Regions from separate parts of the Meiothermus taiwanensis WR-220 genome, predicted to be linked through region 1. Evidence: riboswitches for the same ligand, from Rfam matches in the RefSeq annotation. Region 1 holds a riboswitch; each other region holds the start of a gene.
The links. A riboswitch is a leader RNA that binds a small molecule or an ion and turns the genes downstream of it on or off. The one in region 1 is predicted to bind S-adenosylmethionine.
Positions count from the first base shown of each region.

Region 2: linked by a shared signal. The riboswitch ahead of MTAI_RS06355 (O-acetylhomoserine aminocarboxypropyltransferase/cysteine synthase family protein) and the one ahead of cysC (adenylyl-sulfate kinase) in region 1 are both predicted to bind S-adenosylmethionine.
Region 3: linked by a shared signal. The riboswitch ahead of MTAI_RS02065 (O-acetylhomoserine aminocarboxypropyltransferase/cysteine synthase family protein) and the one ahead of cysC (adenylyl-sulfate kinase) in region 1 are both predicted to bind S-adenosylmethionine.

Region 1 is NZ_CP021130.1:2,247,828-2,253,887, reverse strand. It holds gene MTAI_RS11060 (sulfite exporter TauE/SafE family protein) at 1-670, opposite strand, end outside; gene sat (sulfate adenylyltransferase) at 770-1,939, opposite strand; gene MTAI_RS11050 (phosphoadenylyl-sulfate reductase) at 1,950-2,615, opposite strand; gene cysC (adenylyl-sulfate kinase) at 2,612-3,256, opposite strand; SAM riboswitch class I at 3,260-3,380, opposite strand; gene MTAI_RS11040 (LapA family protein) at 3,540-3,851, shown strand; gene MTAI_RS11035 (single-stranded-DNA-specific exonuclease RecJ) at 3,967-5,901, shown strand; gene MTAI_RS11030 (HD domain-containing protein) at 5,896-6,060, opposite strand, start outside.
Region 2 is NZ_CP021130.1:1,272,264-1,278,323, forward strand. It holds gene gcvP (aminomethyl-transferring glycine dehydrogenase) at 1-1,229, shown strand, start outside; gene metX (homoserine O-acetyltransferase MetX) at 1,401-2,540, opposite strand; gene MTAI_RS06355 (O-acetylhomoserine aminocarboxypropyltransferase/cysteine synthase family protein) at 2,573-3,865, opposite strand; SAM riboswitch class I at 4,104-4,229, opposite strand; gene gatC (Asp-tRNA(Asn)/Glu-tRNA(Gln) amidotransferase subunit GatC) at 4,343-4,630, shown strand; gene serS (serine--tRNA ligase) at 4,680-5,954, shown strand.
Region 3 is NZ_CP021130.1:397,380-403,439, reverse strand. It holds gene MTAI_RS02075 (zinc-dependent alcohol dehydrogenase) at 1-792, opposite strand, end outside; gene metF (methylenetetrahydrofolate reductase [NAD(P)H]) at 901-1,776, opposite strand; gene MTAI_RS02065 (O-acetylhomoserine aminocarboxypropyltransferase/cysteine synthase family protein) at 1,766-3,034, opposite strand; SAM riboswitch class I at 3,080-3,228, opposite strand; gene MTAI_RS02060 (DHH family phosphoesterase) at 3,394-4,371, opposite strand; gene aroA (3-phosphoshikimate 1-carboxyvinyltransferase) at 4,467-5,747, shown strand; gene cmk ((d)CMP kinase) at 5,779-6,060, shown strand, end outside.

The DNA of each region.
Region 1 (6,060 bases):
AAGGCCGCTGGTTGACCCGCTGGCCCAGCCAGGCCCCCAGCAAAGAGCCGAGCAAACCACCGCAGGCCAGCTTGGCCAGCAGCAGCCCGTCGGTCTGGCCCAGCGCTGCGTGCAGCCCACCGGCAAAAGCGGATAGCCCAAGGCCAAACCAGAGATCTGTACCCACGATCTGCCTGGGGGGCAGGCGGGTTCCGCTCATCAGCAGCAAAATACCCAGGGCCCCGGCCCCTGCCGAGGAAAAGCCCACCTCCAGGCCGATGAAGGCGGCGATGGCCACGATCCACTGGGGGGCCAGGGGCCGAGGGGGTAGCCTCTTAAGGGTGATGGCCAGGTTGATGATCGCCACGAGCAAAATAATCAAGCCTATGCCGACCAGCACCGCCTCTTTGTGAACCTTTAGGGAGTGCAGCAGCAGGCTGCCGGCCGCGGCGGCTGGCAGCCCGCCGATTAGCAAAAGGCGCAGGGCTTGCCAGTTGACCCCTTGTTTTTGCCAGTAAACCCACCCGGCGGGAATCTTTGCCAGCATAGAGAAAAGCAGCGCTGTGCCAACGGCAACCTCGGGTGGAACCCCCAGGGCCAGGATCAGCAGCGGGGTGGTGAGGGTGCCCCCGCCGACCCCGGTCAGGCCGATGCACAGGGCGATGACGAAACCTATGACAACCTCGAGCATCCAACTTACCTCCAGCCTGGTAGCTGCCTGGATATATACCGGTGAGGGGTTTGAGTAGAGACCCCCGGATATCTGAGAAGCCGAGACCTCCCCAGAGCCTTAGCGATGTTCTACAGCCTTGGCCTGATAAGCGGAGCGTAGCACCGCCGCCACCTCCGGCCGGGTAAACTCCGCAGGCAGCGGGGCCCCTGCGCGCAGCAGCTCGCGCACGCGGGTGCCGGAGAGCACCAGGTGGTGCTGGCTGTCGTGGGGGCAGGTGCGGGGCGTGACGATGGCCTGGCAGGCCCGGCAGTAGAAAGAGTGCTCAAACTTGACTATCTGAATGCCGATCTCCTCGGGCCTGAAGGCCGAGAAAATTTCCTGGGCTTCGTAGGGGCCATAGTACTGGCCGACGCCGGCATGGTCGCGGCCCACAATGAAATGGGTGCAGCCGTAATTTTTTCGGCTGATGGCATGCAAGACCGCTTCGCGGGGCCCCGCGTAGCGCATGGCTGCCGGATAGACCCCCAGCAGAACCCGTTCCTTGGGGTAGTAGTGCTCCAGGAGCACCTTATAGGCCTCCATGCGCACAGAAGCCGGGACATCGTCGGCCTTGGTGGCACCGACCAGGGGGTTGAGGAACAGCCCGTCGAGCTGTTCCAGGGCTACTTTGTGCAGGTATTCGTGGGCCCGGTGGATGGGGTTGCGGGTCTGAAAAGCGACCACCGTTTTCCAGCCCCGTTGGGCAAAAATGCGCCGTGTCTCGCGGGGGGTGTAGTGGTGCTCGGGGAAGGGCCCCCGATCCAGGTGCAACAAATACACGCCCCCGGCCAGGTAGACCTCGCCTCGAGCCAGCAAAGCCGCCACCCCGGGGTGGGCGGGGTTGGCGGTGCGGTAGACCGCCAGGGCTTCCTGCCTTTTGTCGGGCTGATACTGCTCCTCTACCTCGAGCAGGCCCACCGTTTTCCCATTCCAGACCAGGCGCACGCGCCGGCGGTACAGAACGGCCTGCGAGCGCGGGACGGCCAGGGTGATGGGAATGCTCCAGGGCAGGCCACCAGAGAGCCGCATCTCCTCCAGCACGCGCCGGTAATCGGCCTCCCCCATGAACCCCTGCAGGGGCGAGTAGACCCCGGTGGCGATCAGCTCCAGGTCGGCGTAGCCCTGGGCGTCTAGCTCGAGGGCCGGAAGGTGGGCGAACTCTTGTGGATCCGCCTCCAACACGCGTTCAACCAGGGTGCCCCCGTGCGGTGATGGTAAGCTTACAACATTTGTAAGTTTTTCAGCCATAAAAAAACTCCTACAAAGCTTGTTCACCCTGCCACAGGCCGCACTCGGTTTTGCCCCGGCCTGCCCAGCGGCCGGCCCGGGCCTCCTCGCCGGGGCGCACGGCGCGGGTGCAGGGCCAGCAACCGATGCTGAGAAAGCCCGACCAGTACAGAGGGTTGACGAAAAGCTGGTGCGTTTGTGCGAAGGCCTCGAGCTGGGCGCGATGCCAGTAGGCCAGCGGGTTGATGCGCAGCCGCTGGCCGGGCTCCAGAAACCCCAGCCCCTGGCGGGTGGGGGCCTGATCCCGGCTGCGGGCGTTTAGCAGCGCCGAGGGGTTTTTTTCCGAAAGGTAGGCGCGCAAGGGGGCCACTTTGCGCACGTTGCAGCAGCCGTCGGGGTCGCTGCGGAAGCGCTCCTCTCCCCAGGGGTCGGGCGGCAGCCCGGCGCTGAGGGTCACAAAGCGCATCTGTGGGTAGCGGGCCGAGAGGCGGTCGCGGGTCTCGAGGGTTTCCGGGAAATGATAGCCGGTGTCCACAAACACCACCTCACCGGTATAGCCGGCCTGCGCGGCCAGCTCGAGCAGCACCACCCCATTGAGGTTGAAGGCGCTGGTGATGATAAGGTCGGGGTAGTGCTCCAGGGCCCACTGGATGACCTCGAGGGGCGGGGTCTGGGGGTTCCAGTGCTCAGGGATCACCGCCTGCCCACCTCCCTAACACCCAAAGGGGCCAGGGCTGCCAGCAGACGGTCGAGGCACTCCTGCAGGCTCATCTGATCGGTGCGCAGGTGCAAATCGGGGTTCAGAGGGGGCTCGTAAGGGTCTGAAATCCCGGTAAAGTGCGCTATCTCGCCGCGCAGGGCCCGGGCGTACAGGCCCTTTACGTCCCTCTGGATCAGCACCTCCAGGGGTGCGTCCACGTAGACCTCGAGCTTCCTGGGGGCTTCGGCCAGCACGGCTTCGCGGGTAGAACGGTAGGGGCTGATGGCGCTTACCAGCACCAGCACCCCATGTTTGGCCAGCAGGTTGGCCACATAACCGATGCGGCGGATGTTGGTATCGCGGTCTTCTCGGCTAAAGCCCAGGCCTTTCGATAAATGCTCCCGCACCACATCGCCATCGAGATGCTCCACCGGGTATCCGGCTTCGTATAAGAGCACCTCCAGGGCCCGGGCCAGGGTGGTTTTACCGGCTCCAGAAAGCCCGGTGAACCAGATGACAGCCCCCGATGCAAGCGATGGCTTGCGGTGCTGCCCTCCGGGTCTCCTGCTGCTGGCTGGAGCGGAATAACCTGTGGTGTGGCTTGAGGAGATGGCGCTCGAGTTTTCCAAGATATTCAAACCCCCTTATCTTTCCCAGCACAGAGGCCGGGCCGGAATTGGCACCTTGCCTTTGGCAGGTTGCCGCAGCTTCATCGGGCCGTTCCCGTCGGGCAGTTGCCCTGTCCGCTGCTCTGGATAAGGCCTAGAGCCTTGATACCAGGCACGGCCGCCTGGTGAAGGGTAGGCTAGCATAAGTTACAACTTTTGTAAACTAATCGAGCGTTCGACCCCCTCGGGGTTCAGGAGGGGTTTGCACGGGCCAGGGCGCTTTTCTCACCCAAGGCTGCGGTAGACTTCTAGCATGAAAGTTCTGAGTGCGCTGGCCTTCGCGATCGTGCTGGGGGTGGCGGCGGTGGCCTGGGTTCTGTATGCGCTGCAGCCTGGGCTGTTGATCGGTACACCCTGGGGCCTGGTTCACCTGAGCCTGCTGTGGGTGGGGGCCTTCGGGTTGGGCCTGGCCGTGATGGGGTTATACGTGCTGACCGGCTGGATGCAGGCCCAGGCTGCTTTGCGCCAGCGCAACCTGGAACTGCGTCAGCTTAGGGCTGAACTCGAGGCCCTCAGAAAACAGCACCCTGAAGAAACTCCGGTCATACCAGACCGGCCAGCTTGAGTAAAAGCGCCGTTCAGATGCCGGCAAGCCCCCTCGATGGGCAGAGAGTGAGACCCAGCCCGCCTATCCACTGGGGGCCCTGGGCTGATCGGGTGTGCGGTGGTAGGAGATCTGGATGAAGTGGACACTCCGTACATGGCCCCATGTGGCCGAGCTTCGGCCGTTGATTGAACAACTGGGTATACCGCCGCTGGCGGCGGCGGTTTTCTGGAACCGGGGGTTCCGGCGCAAGGAAGACCTCGAGCCCCCCCTGGTATGCCTTCCCATCGATGGCCTCCAGCGGGCGGCTTTGCGCATCATTGAAGCTTTGGAAAAACGCGAGCGCATACGGGTTCACGGCGACTACGACGCCGACGGCCTGACCGGCACGGCCCTGCTGCTGAATGGCTTGGGGAAACTGGGGGCCGAGATTCACGCCTTTATCCCTCACCGCCTGGAGGAGGGCTACGGGGTGCTGATGGATCGGGTGCCGGAGCACCTCGAGGCCTGCGACCTGTTCATCACAGTAGACTGCGGCATCACCAACCACGCCGAACTGCGCGCGCTGGTGGAGAATGGGGTCTCGGTGCTGGTCACCGACCACCATTCGCCGGGTGCTGCGCCGCCGCCAGGTCTGATTGTGCATCCGGCCCTCTCGCCTGGTTTGCAAGGCCAGGTGCACCCCACCGGCTCGGGGGTGGCTTTCTTGCTGCTGTGGCAGGTTTACGAGCTGCTGGGTCGGGATCCACCCTTGGAGTACGCCGACCTGGCCGCTGTTGGCACGGTGGCCGACGTAGCCCCTCTGCAGGGCTTTAATCGGGCCCTGGTTCAGGAGGGGCTTCGTCGCCTGCGCGATTCCGCCAACCTGGGCCTCAGGGTGCTGGCGGCGCAACACTGCCAGGAATTCAGCGCCAGCGAGATCGCCTTTCGCATCGCACCCCGTATTAATGCAGCCTCGCGGCTGGGGCAGGCTGGGATTGCCCTGGAGCTCCTCACCACCCAGGATGTTTTGCAAGCCCATGCCCTGGCGGAGCGCCTAGACCAGCTTAATGTGCAGCGCCAGCGCATCGAGGAGGCCATGCTGGAACGTATCGGGCCCACCCTCGACCCCACCCATCCAGCCCTGGTCATCCACGATGCCGAAGGGCACCCTGGGGTGATGGGCATTGTGGCCAGCCGGGTGCTCGAGCGCTACTACAAGCCGGTGTTTATCATCGCCGAGGGCAAGGGCTCGGTGCGCTCCACGCCCGGTATCAGCGCGGTAGGGGCCTTGCAGTCTGCCAGGGCCTACCTCGAGCGCTTTGGGGGCCATGCCCAGGCGGCGGGGTTTGCCATTCAAGAAAGCCAGATCCCGGCCTTTACCCAGGCCATCCATCGCTATGCTGCGCAGTTCCCGGTGCCAGAACCCGAGATTGTGCTAGACGGATGGCTGGATGGGGAAGACCTGCTGGAGCTCTACCAGGCCTTAGAGCGGCTCGAGCCGGTGGGGGAGGGCAACCCCGAGCCTTTGTTTTATGCCCAGGGTAAGCCGGAATATGTGCGTACCATGGGGGAAGGCAGGCACCTATCGTTCCGCTTGAACGGGATCCGGGTGGTCAAATGGCGCGATAATGGCGAACACCTGCCCGAGGCCATCGAGCTGGCCGCAGGGCTGGTGCTGAACCGCTGGAACGGCGAGCAGAGCATCGAGCTGAGGGCCCAGGCCTACCGGCCATTAACGGCCGCCCCGCTATCGGGGTGGGCTATTCCACTGCCATTTGCCGAGGCGGTGCGCCAGGCCATCACCCAGGCCGCCAAGGTGTATGTGCACCCTGAGGGGGCCGGCTGGTTTATCGAGCGGGGGGCCTCGGTGGTGAAGCCCGAAGAGGCCGAATACTGGTTCAGCCTGCCAGCCCGGCCGACCCATCCCCAGCGGGTCTACATCGCCCTTTCAGAGAAGGCCCTGCGGGCTTTGGAGGCCGCACCCGATCCGCTGGTGCAAGCCCTGGGCCGCCGGGTGGCTACAGCGTACCGCCTGGGGCTGGCGGCGCAGCTGGCGGAGAGCCTCGAGCGCTACTGGCAGGCCCTATGAGGAACGAACCAACGTTTCTAACTCACCTTGCAGGTTATCGCGGGCGGGCCGCTCCAGCCCGGCAAACCCCGCGGTCTGATAGATGCGCTCACGCGAGAGAAATTGGCGAATCACCCCAGCCCGCCGTTCTCTGAATACGGCCTCCGGCAGCCAGGCGTA
Region 2 (6,060 bases), 980 kb from region 1:
AGACCCTGAGCCGCTGGCTGTGTGAAATCACCGGCTACGACGCGGTCTCGCTCCAGCCCAACTCCGGGGCCCAGGGCGAGTATGCCGGGCTGCTGGCTATCCGGGCCTACCACCGCTCGAGGGGTGAGGGGCACCGCAACGTCTGCTTAATTCCTTCCTCGGCCCACGGTACCAACCCGGCCTCGGCCCAGATGGCCGGGATGGAGGTGGTGGTGGTGGCCTGCGACGCGCAGGGCTACGTGGATCTGAACGACCTCGAGGCCAAAGCAAAGCAGCACGCCGATAGGCTGGCGGCGGTGATGGTCACCTACCCCTCCACCCACGGGGTGTTCGAGGAGAAGATACGCGAGCTGTGCGACATCGTGCACCGCTACGGGGGGCAGGTCTACCTGGACGGGGCCAACCTCAACGCCCAGGTGGGGCTGGCCAAGCCCGGCCACTACGGGGCCGATGTCTCGCACCTCAACCTGCACAAGACCTTCGCCATTCCTCATGGCGGGGGCGGGCCGGGGATGGGCCCCATCGCGGTCAAGGCCCACCTGGCCCCCTTCCTGCCGGGGCACCCCGTGCTCGACGGTGGGACGGCTCCGGTGGGGCCGGTGGCGGCAGCCCCCTACGGCTCCGCCTCGATTCTGCCCATCTCGTTTGCCTACATCTGGATGATGGGCAGCGAGGGGCTCAAGCGGGCCACCGAGGTGGCCATCCTGAACGCCAACTACATTGCCAGCCGGCTCGAGCCCTACTTCCCGGTGCTCTACAAAAACGAAAAAGGCCGGGTGGCCCACGAGTGCATCCTCGACCCCCGGGCCTTCAAGGCCCGCTGTGACATCACCGCCGAAGACATCGCCAAGCGCCTGATCGACTTTGGTTTCCATGCCCCCACCATGAGCTTTCCGGTGCCCGGAACCCTGATGGTGGAGCCAACCGAGTCGGAGTCGAAGCGCGAGCTCGATCGCTTTATCAACGCCATGATCGCCATCCGCGAGGAAATCGCCCAGATCGAGCGGGGCGAGCTCACCGCCGAGGAAAGCCCCCTGCGCCATGCCCCCCACACCGTGCTGGATCTGGCCGACGAGAACTGGAACCGCAAGTACACCCGGGCCCAGGGCTGCTTCCCTGCCGGCCAGTCGGCCATGGATAAGTACTGGAGCCCGGTCAACCGGGTGGATAATGTGTACGGTGATCGCAACATCGTTTGTTCCTGTCCGCCGGTGGAGGAATACGCGTAGGGTTTGAAGCCAGATTCGGTTCGTTTGGTGCCGAATGATGGCGAACTAACCGAATCTGGTATGAATCCTGCATTGCTCCGGCTAGGGCGGGTTCGAAGGGCGGGGTGCTGAAAAACGCGGTGGATGGCGCGCATAGCGCCACCCACTCGCGGGATTGCCCCGGGCGCGGTGCTACAGAAAATCGCCCAGAATGCGCTCCACCTGGTCGGTCTCGATTAGAAAGGCGTCGTGCCCATGCGGGCTGTGAATTTCACGGTAGATGCCGCCGCTCAGAGCGGCCATCTCACGGACTTCCTGAGCGGTGTAGAGCACATCGGTATCGATGCCAACGAACAGGCTGGGGATATGCTTTAGCTGGCGGAGGGCCGCCTCGAGGCCCCCACGCCCGCGGCCCACATCGTGGGTGTCCATGGCCTCCGATAGGGTGAGGTAGGCGTTGGCATCGAAGCGCCGGGCAAATTTTTCCCCCTGGTATAGCACATAGCTCTCCCCCCGCTCGGGGTGCTGCTGCCAGCGCAGCCGGAAGGAATCGGGGGAGCGAAAAGAGAGCATGGCGATGGCCCGTCCTAGTTGAAGCCCTAAGGGCTGCTCGGTGTAATAGCCGCCCCGGTAGCCGGGATCGGCCAGCACTGCTTCGCGTGAAAGCCGGTTAAAAGCCCGGGCCCAGGGGCTGTGCACCGGCGGCGCGGCCAGCACCACCATCTTGTTTACCCGCTCGGGGTACAGCAGGGCGAACTCGAGCGCCACCATCCCCCCCAGGCTGCCGCCCAGCAAGGTCACCTTTTCGATGCCCAGAAAGTCCAGCAGCTTGGCCTGGGCTCGAGCCAGGTCGCGCACGGTCAGCTTGGGAAACTCCGGGCCATACGGGCGTCCGGTCTCGGGGTTCTGTGAGAGGGGGCCGGTTGAGCCATAGCAGCTGCCGATGTGATTGGCGCAGATAACGAAATATTTATCGGTATCCAGCATCCGGCCCGGCCCAGCCAGCTCGTCCCACCAGCCCTCGGGCCCGAAGGCCTGATCCAGTTTGGGCAGGCTGCGCAGGGTTTCCTGGGTGTAGGTTCCGGCCAGATGCGCCGAGCCTGTCCAGGCGTGAAACACCAACACCGCATTGCTGCGCTCAAAGTTAAGCTGGCCGTAGGTCTCGTAGCGCATGCGCAGTTCAGGCAGTACACCGCCGTACTCGAGGCGGAAACCACCGGCCACCAGGGCCTGGGCCGGTACCGGTGGCGGTACCCGGCCCCGGCTTTTGGGTGGCTTGATCAGCAGGGCTTCATGGTCGCCCCAGGCCTCTTGAATAAGTAGATCGGTCATCTTATGCGCCCTCGGTAGACCGAACGCGGGGGTCAGACGCCCACCCGCGAGCGCAGGGCTTGCTTGAGATCGGCTTGGATGTCTTCGATGGCTTCCAGCCCCACGCTAATCCGCACCAGCTCGGGGTTGACCCCGGCGCGCACCTGCTCCTCCGGCGATAGCTGGGAATGGGTGGTGGAGGCGGGATGAATCGCCAGGGTGCGGGTATCGCCCACATTGGCTAGGTGGGAGACCAGCTCGAGCCGGTTGATGAAGCTCTTGGCGGCCTCGTACCCACCCTTGAGGCCGAAGGTAAGCACCGAGCCCGGCTTGCCCTTGAAGTACTTCTGGGCTTTGGCGTAGCTGGGGTGATCGTCCAGGCCGGGGTAGTTGACCCAGGCCACCTCGTCCTGCTCACGCAGCCAGTGGGCCAGGGCCAGGGTGTTTTGCACGTGCCGCTCGGAGCGCAGCGAGAGGGTCTCGAGGCCCAGGAGCAGCAGGAAAGCCTCGAAAGGCCCCAGGCACTGCCCCTGGTCGCGCAGGCCGTCCACGCGGGCCTTGATGATGAAGGCCAGGTTGCCCAGGGCCTTGTGCAGCTCGAGGCCGTGGTAGCCGGGCTGGGGCTGGGTAATCAGGGGGTAGCGCCCGTTGTCCCAGTTGAAGTTGCCCCCATCCACAATCAGACCGGCGATGGCCGCACCGTGCCCCCCAATCCATTTGGTACCGGAGTGGGTTACCACGTTGGCCCCCCACTCGATGGGGCGGAAGAGGTAGCCCCCGTGCCCAAAGGTGTTGTCCACAATCAGGGCGATGCCCCGCTCCTGGGCGGCCTGGGCGATGAGCTCGAAGTCGGGGATGTTGAGGGCCGGGTTGCCCAGCGACTCCAGGTACCAGAAGCGGGTTTTGTCGTCGGTCAGACGGATGAAATCGTCCACGCTCTCCGCACTGTCAGTAAAGCGGCTTTCAATGCCAAGCCGGGGCAGCGTCACTTTGAACTGGTTGATGCTGCCACCGTAAAGGTTGGGGGTAGAAACAAAGTTATCGCCAGCCTGGGCGATGTTGGTAATGGCCAGGAACTGCGCGGCATGGCCCGAGCTGGTAGCCAGGGCCGCCACCCCCCCCTCGAGGGCCGCGATGCGCTTCTCCAGCACATCGGTGGTGGGGTTCATGATGCGGGTATAAATGTTGCCGAACTCCTGCAACCCAAAGAGCCGGGCGGCGTGGTCGGCGTCCTTGAACTGGTACGAGGTGGTGGCGTAGATGGGCACCTGACGGGCCCCGGTGGTGGGGTCGGGGCTATAGCCGGCGTGTAGTTGCAGGGTCTCGAAACGGTGTTTTTGCGACATGCTGCTCTCCTACCACCCAGCGAACAGCGGCCTGGGCCGTCTGCTCCGATGGGAATGATCCGCGTGGGATTTGGGGCGCTTTTTGGTAGGAGTTTTGCTATAGCAAAACCCCCTACCAGACGTTCTTTTATGACTGGAAGGGGGTACGGCTTTGACATTCCGCTGCGCCACTTTTTGCGCGCTCCCTTCTCTTATCTTTCCCAACCGCCAGGCTATGCCTAGCCTTGAACATCGTGTGCCTACAACGTTCAGCAGTTGGGCCGGAATTAGCACCTTGCAAAAAGCCATCTGGTGATGAGCAGAGGCTTTTTGTGGGTTGCTGCGACTTCGCAGGGCCGAATCCCTCCATCGCTCTGGATAAAAGAACTTGACTGATTGTGGCCGCGCCCCAGCGCGGATAGATGTGAGTCTAGATAGACTGTCCTGTGATGTCAAGCCCGTGTACCCTCCCGCCTTGCGGGCGTTAGAATGGCACGCATGGAGATTACGCCGGAGCTGGTGAAACATCTGAGCAGGCTTTCGCGGCTTGCCCTTACACCGCAGGAAGAGGCCAAGCTCGAGGGCGAATTGCGCTCGATTGTAGGCTTTTTTGAAAAATTGAGCGAGCTGAACACCGAGGGCTTGCCCGAGATGGCCCGGCCGGTAGAGACCACCAACCGCCTGCGGGCCGATCAGGTTCGCCCCTCGCTCACCCAGGAGCAGGCCCTGTCGGTGGCTATAGAAGTGCACGAGGGCCAGTTTAAAGTGCCCAGGGTTATTGAATAGCCGATGCGTTTTGTACTAGAAGAGCCGACCAAGCACCCTTGGACTTTTTATGCTAGACATCAAATTCATCCGCGAGAACCCCGAAGCTGTTCGTCAGGCCATAGAAAAAAAAGGGCTTACCCTCGAGCTCGACAAGCTGCTCGAGCTCGACCAGGAGGTGCAGGCCCTCAAGCGCACCATTGAAAAAATACAGGCCGAACGCAACGCCAACGCCAAGGCAGCGGCCAGGGCCAAGCCGGAAGAGCGGGCGGCCATGATCGAGCGGGGTAAAGAGATCGGCCGCCAGCTGGCTGAACTCGAGCCCCGGTTGCGCACCCTCGAGGCCCAGCTCAAGCAGCTCCTCTACCTGACCCCCACCCTTCCCTGGGAAGGGGCCCCGGTGGGGCCGGACGACTCCTTTAACGTCGAGACGCGCGTGCATGGCAATCCGCGAACCTTTCTGTTCGAACCGCTGGATCACGTGGCCTTGATAGAAAAGAACGGCTGGGGTGATTTTGAGCGCGCCGCTAAGGTTTCTGGCTCGCGTTCTTACATCCTCAAGGGTGATCTGATGGTCTACGAGCAGGCCCTGCTGCGCTTTGCGCTCGACCGGATGATCCAGGCTGGCTTCACACCGATGAGCGTGCCCAGCCTGACCAAAGAGGAGGCGCTTTACGCCCACGGACAGTTTCCCGCCGCCCGCGATCAGGTCTACTCGGTGGATGGGGGGGAGGTCTACCTGGCGGGCACCGCCGAGGTGCTGTTGAACTACCTGCACGCGGGGGAAATTCTCGCAGAGTCAGAGCTCCCCCGAACCTATTGCGCGCTCTCCCCCTGTTTTCGCAGTGAGGCCGGTTCCGCTGGAAGGGATGTGCGGGGCCTGATGCGCGTTCACCAGTTCAACAAGGTGGAGCAGTACGTGCTATGTAAGGCCGATCTGGACGAATCGAATCGCTGGTTCGAGACGATGCTTTCGATCTCCGAGGGCATTTTGCAGGCCCTCGAGCTGCCCTACCGGGTGATCGAGGTATCCACCGGGGATATGGGGCTGGGCAAGTACCGCCAGGTAGACCTCGAGACCTGGGTGCCCAGTGAAAACCGCTACCGCGAGACCCATTCCTGCTCGGCGCTGCTCGACTGGCAGGCCCGGCGGGCGGGCCTCCGCTACCGCGACGAACGCGGCAAAATACACTACGCCTACACGCTCAACAACACCGCTTTGGCGACCCCCAGGATCTTAGTGATGCTGCTGGAAAATCACCAGAACGAGGATGGCACCGTGAATGTTCCCAAGGCTGTGCAGCCTTATTTCGGCAAGGAGAAGCTCGAGCCCTCGGCCTTGTAGGCAGGCCGGTCTGCGGGTCGGATGGAAACTCTACGCTGCTCGGGCGAAAGCCGAAGGCCTTGCTGGGTCAACGGTTCTCCTCAAACACCTCGTCCTGTGTTACAAT
Region 3 (6,060 bases), 950 kb from region 1:
ACGCCGGGCACCGGCCGCTTGTTGGGCCGCCTGGGTGGAGGGAAAGACCTGGCTGGCACCAAACTGTCGGGCCAGCTCGGCCTGGCGGGGGTGGCGGGCCACCGCCCACAAAGGCCCCTCAAACCCCAGCACACGCAGCATTTTCACAGCCAGCAGACCGATGGTTCCGGCCCCAATGACCAGTATCTGAGCGGGCCAGTGCATGCGGTGGATGGCTGGGTTGGGCCGGGGTTTACCTTCCCCCCAGGCCTGCCGCAGTCCGTGCAGCACCACCGCCGCCGGTTCAGTCAGCACGGCGCGCTCGTCGGGTACGCTTTCGGCAATGGGAAAAATGCGCTCGCGGTGGGCTACCATGCGCTGGGCCCAACCGCCCCCCAGGTCTTTGCAGAAGCCCAGCATACCGGGGCCAAAGTTGCCTTCGGCCACGTTGAGGCAGAGGTGATCGTCACCCCGGGCACAGGCCGGGCAGTCCGGCAGGCCGCGCTCGAGGCAGGCCAGCACCGGATTGACCGCCACCCGCACCCCTCCCAGCTCGGCCAGAATCTCGTGCCCCAGAATCGCCGGGAAGGAGAACATCCCGGAAAGGGTGGGGGCCTGCTTGCCGTAAAGCAGAGCCAGGTCGCTCCCACAGATGCCCGATAGCCGCACCTTGAGGCGCTCAAAACCCGCGGGCCGTTCGGGTTCGGCCAGGGTGGCCAGCTGCAGGGAAAGCGCACGGGCCGGGTAGCGCTTACCCAACAGCCTGGCGGCGACATAGCGGGGCACCGAGGGTGTAAAAAGCAAACCGCGCATAAGCACCCGCGAACCAGCGCTTAAACGGGTCAGGCTTTGGGTGGTTGGCGCCGTTGTCGAGGTTTGCATGCCCCTCCATTTTGCTCCCATTTGTGGCCTGGGGAAAAGTCACCGCAGAACCATTTGCAGGTTTTGCATAACCCTTCGCGTGGCCGGCGATTTGTTGAGGGTGTAGAGGTGCAGGCCCGGAACCCCGGCCTCGAGCAGCTCCTGGGCCTGGCGGGTGGTGTGCTCGACCCCAATCTCCAGCACCTCCTCGGGGCTTTGGGCACGCTCCAAGCGCGAAAGCAGCGGCCCCGGAATGCTGGCCCCGCACAGATCCATAAAGCGGCGCACCTGGGCCAGGTCGGTGATGGGCATCAGGCCCGGCACGATGGGCACCTCGATGCCAATGCGGCGGGCCCGCTCCACAAAACCAAAGTAAAGGGCATTGTTGAAGAAGAGCTGCGTGACCACGAAGTCGAGGCCGGCCTCCACTTTTTGCTTCAGGTGGTGCAGGTCGGCCTCGAGGCTCACCGCCTCCGGATGCCCCTCGGGGTAGCCGCCCCCGGCCAGCGCAAAGCGGTCGCCAAACTCGGCCCGGATCAGGGCGATGAGATCGGCGGCGTAGCGGAACCCCCCCGCCACCGGCTGGAATTCCCGCACGCCTTTGGGGGGGTCGCCCCGCAGTGCCATGATGTTCTCTACCCCCGCCTGGGCGTACTCGTGCAGGCGGGCCAGCAGCTCCTCGCGGGTACTGCCCACACAGGTCAGGTGGGCCATCGCCACCAGCCCCACCTCCTTCTGGATGCGGGCGGCCCACTCGGCGGTTTTGTTGCGCTCGCTGCCCCCAGCGCCATAGGTGATGGAGACAAAGGCGGGATTCAGGGGCTTGAGCTCGTGCAGGGTGCGGAAGAGCGCGGCCTCGCCCTGGGGGGTTTTGGGCGGGAAGAACTCGAAGGAAAAAATCGGCCGGCCGCTTTGCAGCAGGGTGCTAATCTTCATGGCCCACCTGCTCCACACCAGCCAGCGCCTCCAGGAGCATCTGCTGGAGATCCTGGGGGCTCTCGAGGCCCACCGAAAGGCGGATGGTCTCCGGGCCCACCCCCGCCGCCCGGCGGGCCGCCTCGGGGATGCGGCTGTGGGTGGTGGTCCAGGGGTGCACCGCCAGGGTGCGGGCGTCCCCCACATTGGGCGCCTGGATGATCTTCAGGTTAGCAAGGAAGCGGCTGGCCCCCTCGAGCCCGCCCCGGATGCCAAAGGTCAGAATGCTGCCATACCCACCGCGCAGGTACTGGGTGGCCCGGGGGTGGGCCGGGTCGGTGGGCAGGCCGGGGTAGCGCACCCAGGCCACCTGGGGCTGGGATTCGAGCCAGCGGGCCAGCATCAGCGCGGTCTGGCTGGCCCGTTCGATGCGCAGCGCCACCGTCTCGAGGCCCTGGAAGAGCAAATAGGCGTTGAAGGGCGAGAGCACCATCCCGCCCAGCGAGAGCCCCAACTGGCGCACCCGCTCCAGAAAACACCGCGCCCCAAACTGCTCCCAGGGGATTTTTCCCTGGGCGTCGGGGCTGGTGAACTGCGGGTAATGCTGCCAAAGGGTGGTTTCCCGCGAGAGCACCGCCCCCCCCAGAATCGAGCCGTGGCCGCTGGCCCACTTGGTCAGGCTGTGCACCACCACGTGCGCCCCGTGCTCCAGGGGGCGGGCTAAGGCCCCCACCGCGCCAAAGGTGTTGTCCACCACCAGGGCCACCCGGTGGGCCTCGCAGAGCTCCGCCAGTCCTTGCAGGTCGGGGAGCTCGAGCGAGGGGTTCCCCAGCACCTCCACGAAAACCGCCCGGGTCTTCTCGCTCAAGGCCGCCTGCACCGCCGCCACCTCGGGCGCTACAAAATGCACCCGCACCCCCATCAGGCCAAACACCTGGTTCAAAAGGCCCACCGTACCGCCAAACAGGCCGGGGCTGGCCACGATCTCGTCGCCCGAGCGCACCAGGGCCAGCAGGCTGGCAAAGCTGGCAGCCTGCCCCGAGGCCAAACAAACCGCCCCCAAAGCCCCCTCGAGGGCGGTAAGACGGGCCTCGAGGGCCGCCACCGTGGGGTTCTGGATGCGGGCATAGGTATAGCCCTGGTTGGTGGCAAACTTATGGGCGCCGTCCTCCAGGTCGGCGAAGCCATAGGCCGCCGTCGCATAGATCGGCACGCCCACCGCGTTATGGGGATCTTGTAGGGGAAGCCCACTCAAAACAGCTAGACTGGAAAACTCCATCTACCCTCCTTCAGTCCTGCGCGAAGAAGGGCTTTTTTTTCCCTTCTTCCATCTTTCCCCTGGTGCCTTTGCTGTGCCTAGCGACACCGGGGCGGATTTGGCACCAAGCGCGGGGGTTTCTCGGTAATGGGCGATTGCCCCCGCAGGTTGCCGCAGCTTCATCGGGCCGTTCCCTCCGCTGCTCTGGATAGAAGAACTGCTTACCCTGGGCGGGTAAGGTTCTATGCAATGGTATGGGCTGGAAGGGTCATCGTCAAGATAAATACAGGGTCAAAAAGACAACCAAACAGCCGCATCGGTACCGATGCGGCTGTTTCAGCCTTGGGCAGGGCCGGTTTTGTCCACAAGCAGCTTCCGTGCTACAGGTAGCCTGCCCGCCGGAGCTCTTCCTCCACCACCGCCAGCACCCTGGGGTAGGCCTCTTCCAGGGTCAGGCCGCGCAGGGTAGCCCCCGCCGCCGGCACGTGGCCCCCGCCGCCCAGCTTGACCGCCACCGCCTGGGCCGAAACCCCGCCGCGGCTGCGGATGCTGATCTTCACCCCTTCCTCGCGCTCACGCAGAAAAACCGCGATCTGGCTGCCCTCGGCGTAGCGGATGATGCCCACGAAGTCGTCGGAGTCTTCCTCGTTGATCCCAGGGGGCATATGGGCTGTCACCAGCAGCCCCCCAAAATGGAACCCCACCGTGGAAAGCACCGCCCCCATAGCCTTGAAGTAGCCCACCGGCCGCCACTGCAGGCGGTCGGTCAGCTCGGCCAGTTGCACCCCGTACCCCACCAGCTCGGCAGCGGTGTGCAGCACCTCAGGGGTGGTATTGGCAAAGCGAAAGTTGCCAGTGTCGGTGATCAGGCCGGTGAGCACCGGGGTGGCAATCTCAGGCGTCCAGGTGACCCCCAGCGCATCAATCAGGTCTTTGACAATCTGGGCGGTGGCGGCCTTGGAGGGATCTACCACCGAAAGGTAGCCAAAGCGCGGGTTGGTGCCGTGGTGGTCAATGTTGATCACGAATCCCTCCACCGGCGCGCCCGCCACCCGGCTGGGCTCCGCCGAGTCCAGCACCACCAGGGTGGCCCCCTCCGGCACGTGCTGGATGGGGTCGCTGTACTCGTCTTCCCGCACCAAAAACCGCAGGAAGCGCGGGGGGTCGGCAATCCAGGTCACTTTTTTATCCAGGGCTTGGAGGGCTCGAAAGAGCCCCAGCGACGAGCCAATCGCGTCGCCATCGGGGTCTACATGCGAGACCACGATGATGGGGCCCTCGAGCTCGCGTAAGGTATCAGCCACGGTTCGAATCTTCTCCCAGTAGCGGGGCTCGGGGGCGTTGTGTGCAGCGTCCATGACACCCCACTATAACGGCAAATCATCCAGCCAGGCGAGTACGCTATTCGCCAACTCCCCTCGTGCGCGTACAGGCTATAATCCCGGTTGGACTTATGGAACGGCTTATTCCCCCTACCTCCTCCCTCAAGGGCACCCTTCGCGTTCCCGGCGATAAATCGGTCACCCACCGCGGCCTTATGCTGGGCACGCTGGCCCAGGGCGAAAGCACCCTCTACTACCCGCTCAAGGCCGGCGACACCCTCTCCACCGCGCAGGTGATGCGCCAGCTTGGGGCGGAAATTACCGAGCAGGGCGAGCATTTTCACATTAAAGGGGTGGGCCTGCGGCTCAAAGAACCCGGCGACGTGCTCGACTGCGGCAACGCCGGCACCCTGATGCGGCTGGTGGCGGGGCTTTTGTCGGGGCAGGATATATTCGCGGTGCTCACCGGCGATGCCTCGCTCCGGCGGCGGCCCATGGGCCGGGTGACCCTCCCCTTGCGGCAGATGGGTGCCCGCATCGAAGGCCGCGAGAACGGCCAGCTGGCCCCCTTGGCCATCCGGGGCGGCGGGCTGCGGGGCATCCACTACGAGCTGCCGGTAGCCAGCGCCCAGGTCAAAAGCGCCCTTCTGCTGGCAGGGCTTTTCGCCGAAGAAGACACCGAGGTGCTGGAGCCCGCCCCCACCCGCGACCACACCGAGCGGGTCTTCAGGCACTACGGCCTGCCGATCGAGGTGGAGGGCCGCCTGATCCGCACCCGCCGGGCCGAACCCTTCGCCGCCAAAGACCTGACCGTACCCGGCGATTTCAGCAGCGCGGCCTTTTTCATTGTGGCCGCCCTGATCACCCCCGATTCCGAGGTTACCTTGGAGGGTGTGGGCCTCAACCCCACCCGCACCGGGCTGCTCACGGTGCTCAAAGAGATGGGGGCCGACCTGAGCTGGGAAGTGACCGAGGGACAGGAGGGCGAGCCGGTGGGCTGGATTCGGGCCCGTTCGTCGGCGCTTAGGGGGGTGGCGGTAGACCCCAGACTGATTCCGCTGATGGTGGACGAGGTGCCCATCCTGGCGGCGGCGGCGGCCTGGGCCGAGGGTGAGACCTATATTCCGGGCCTCGAGGAGCTGCGGGTCAAGGAGTCCGACCGGGTGGCGGCCATCGCCAAAAACCTGCAAAACCTGGGCGTGCCGGTCGAGGTAGGCCCCGACTGGCTGCGGATTCGCGGCGGCAGCGTGGCGGGGGGCGGCCTGGTTGAGCCCTTCCACGACCACCGCATCGCCATGGCCTTTGCGGTGTGTGGCCTGCCCAAAGGGGTCACGGTGCAGGACGCCGAGTGGGCCAGCATCAGCTTCCCGAGCTTCTGGCAGGATCTGGATCGCCTGGCCGGCCAGGTATAGTTTCTGCCCCACCCCTTCCAGCCCTTCACCCATGAACGAGGTTATTACCATAGATGGCCCCTCCGCCTCGGGCAAAACCAGCGTAGCCAAACTGGTAGCCCAGCGCCTGGGCATTCCCTACATCTCCAGCGGCCTGTTGTACCGGGCGGTGGCCCTGATGTGCTTGCTCGAGAATGTTTCAGCCGAAGAAATTGAAAAACGCCTGCCAAAGCACCGCCTCGAGCTCCAACCCACCCCCACCCAGAACCTGGTTTTTCTGGACGGCCACGAGGTGAGCGAGGCCTTGCACAGCCTCGAGGTAGACCAGGTTGTC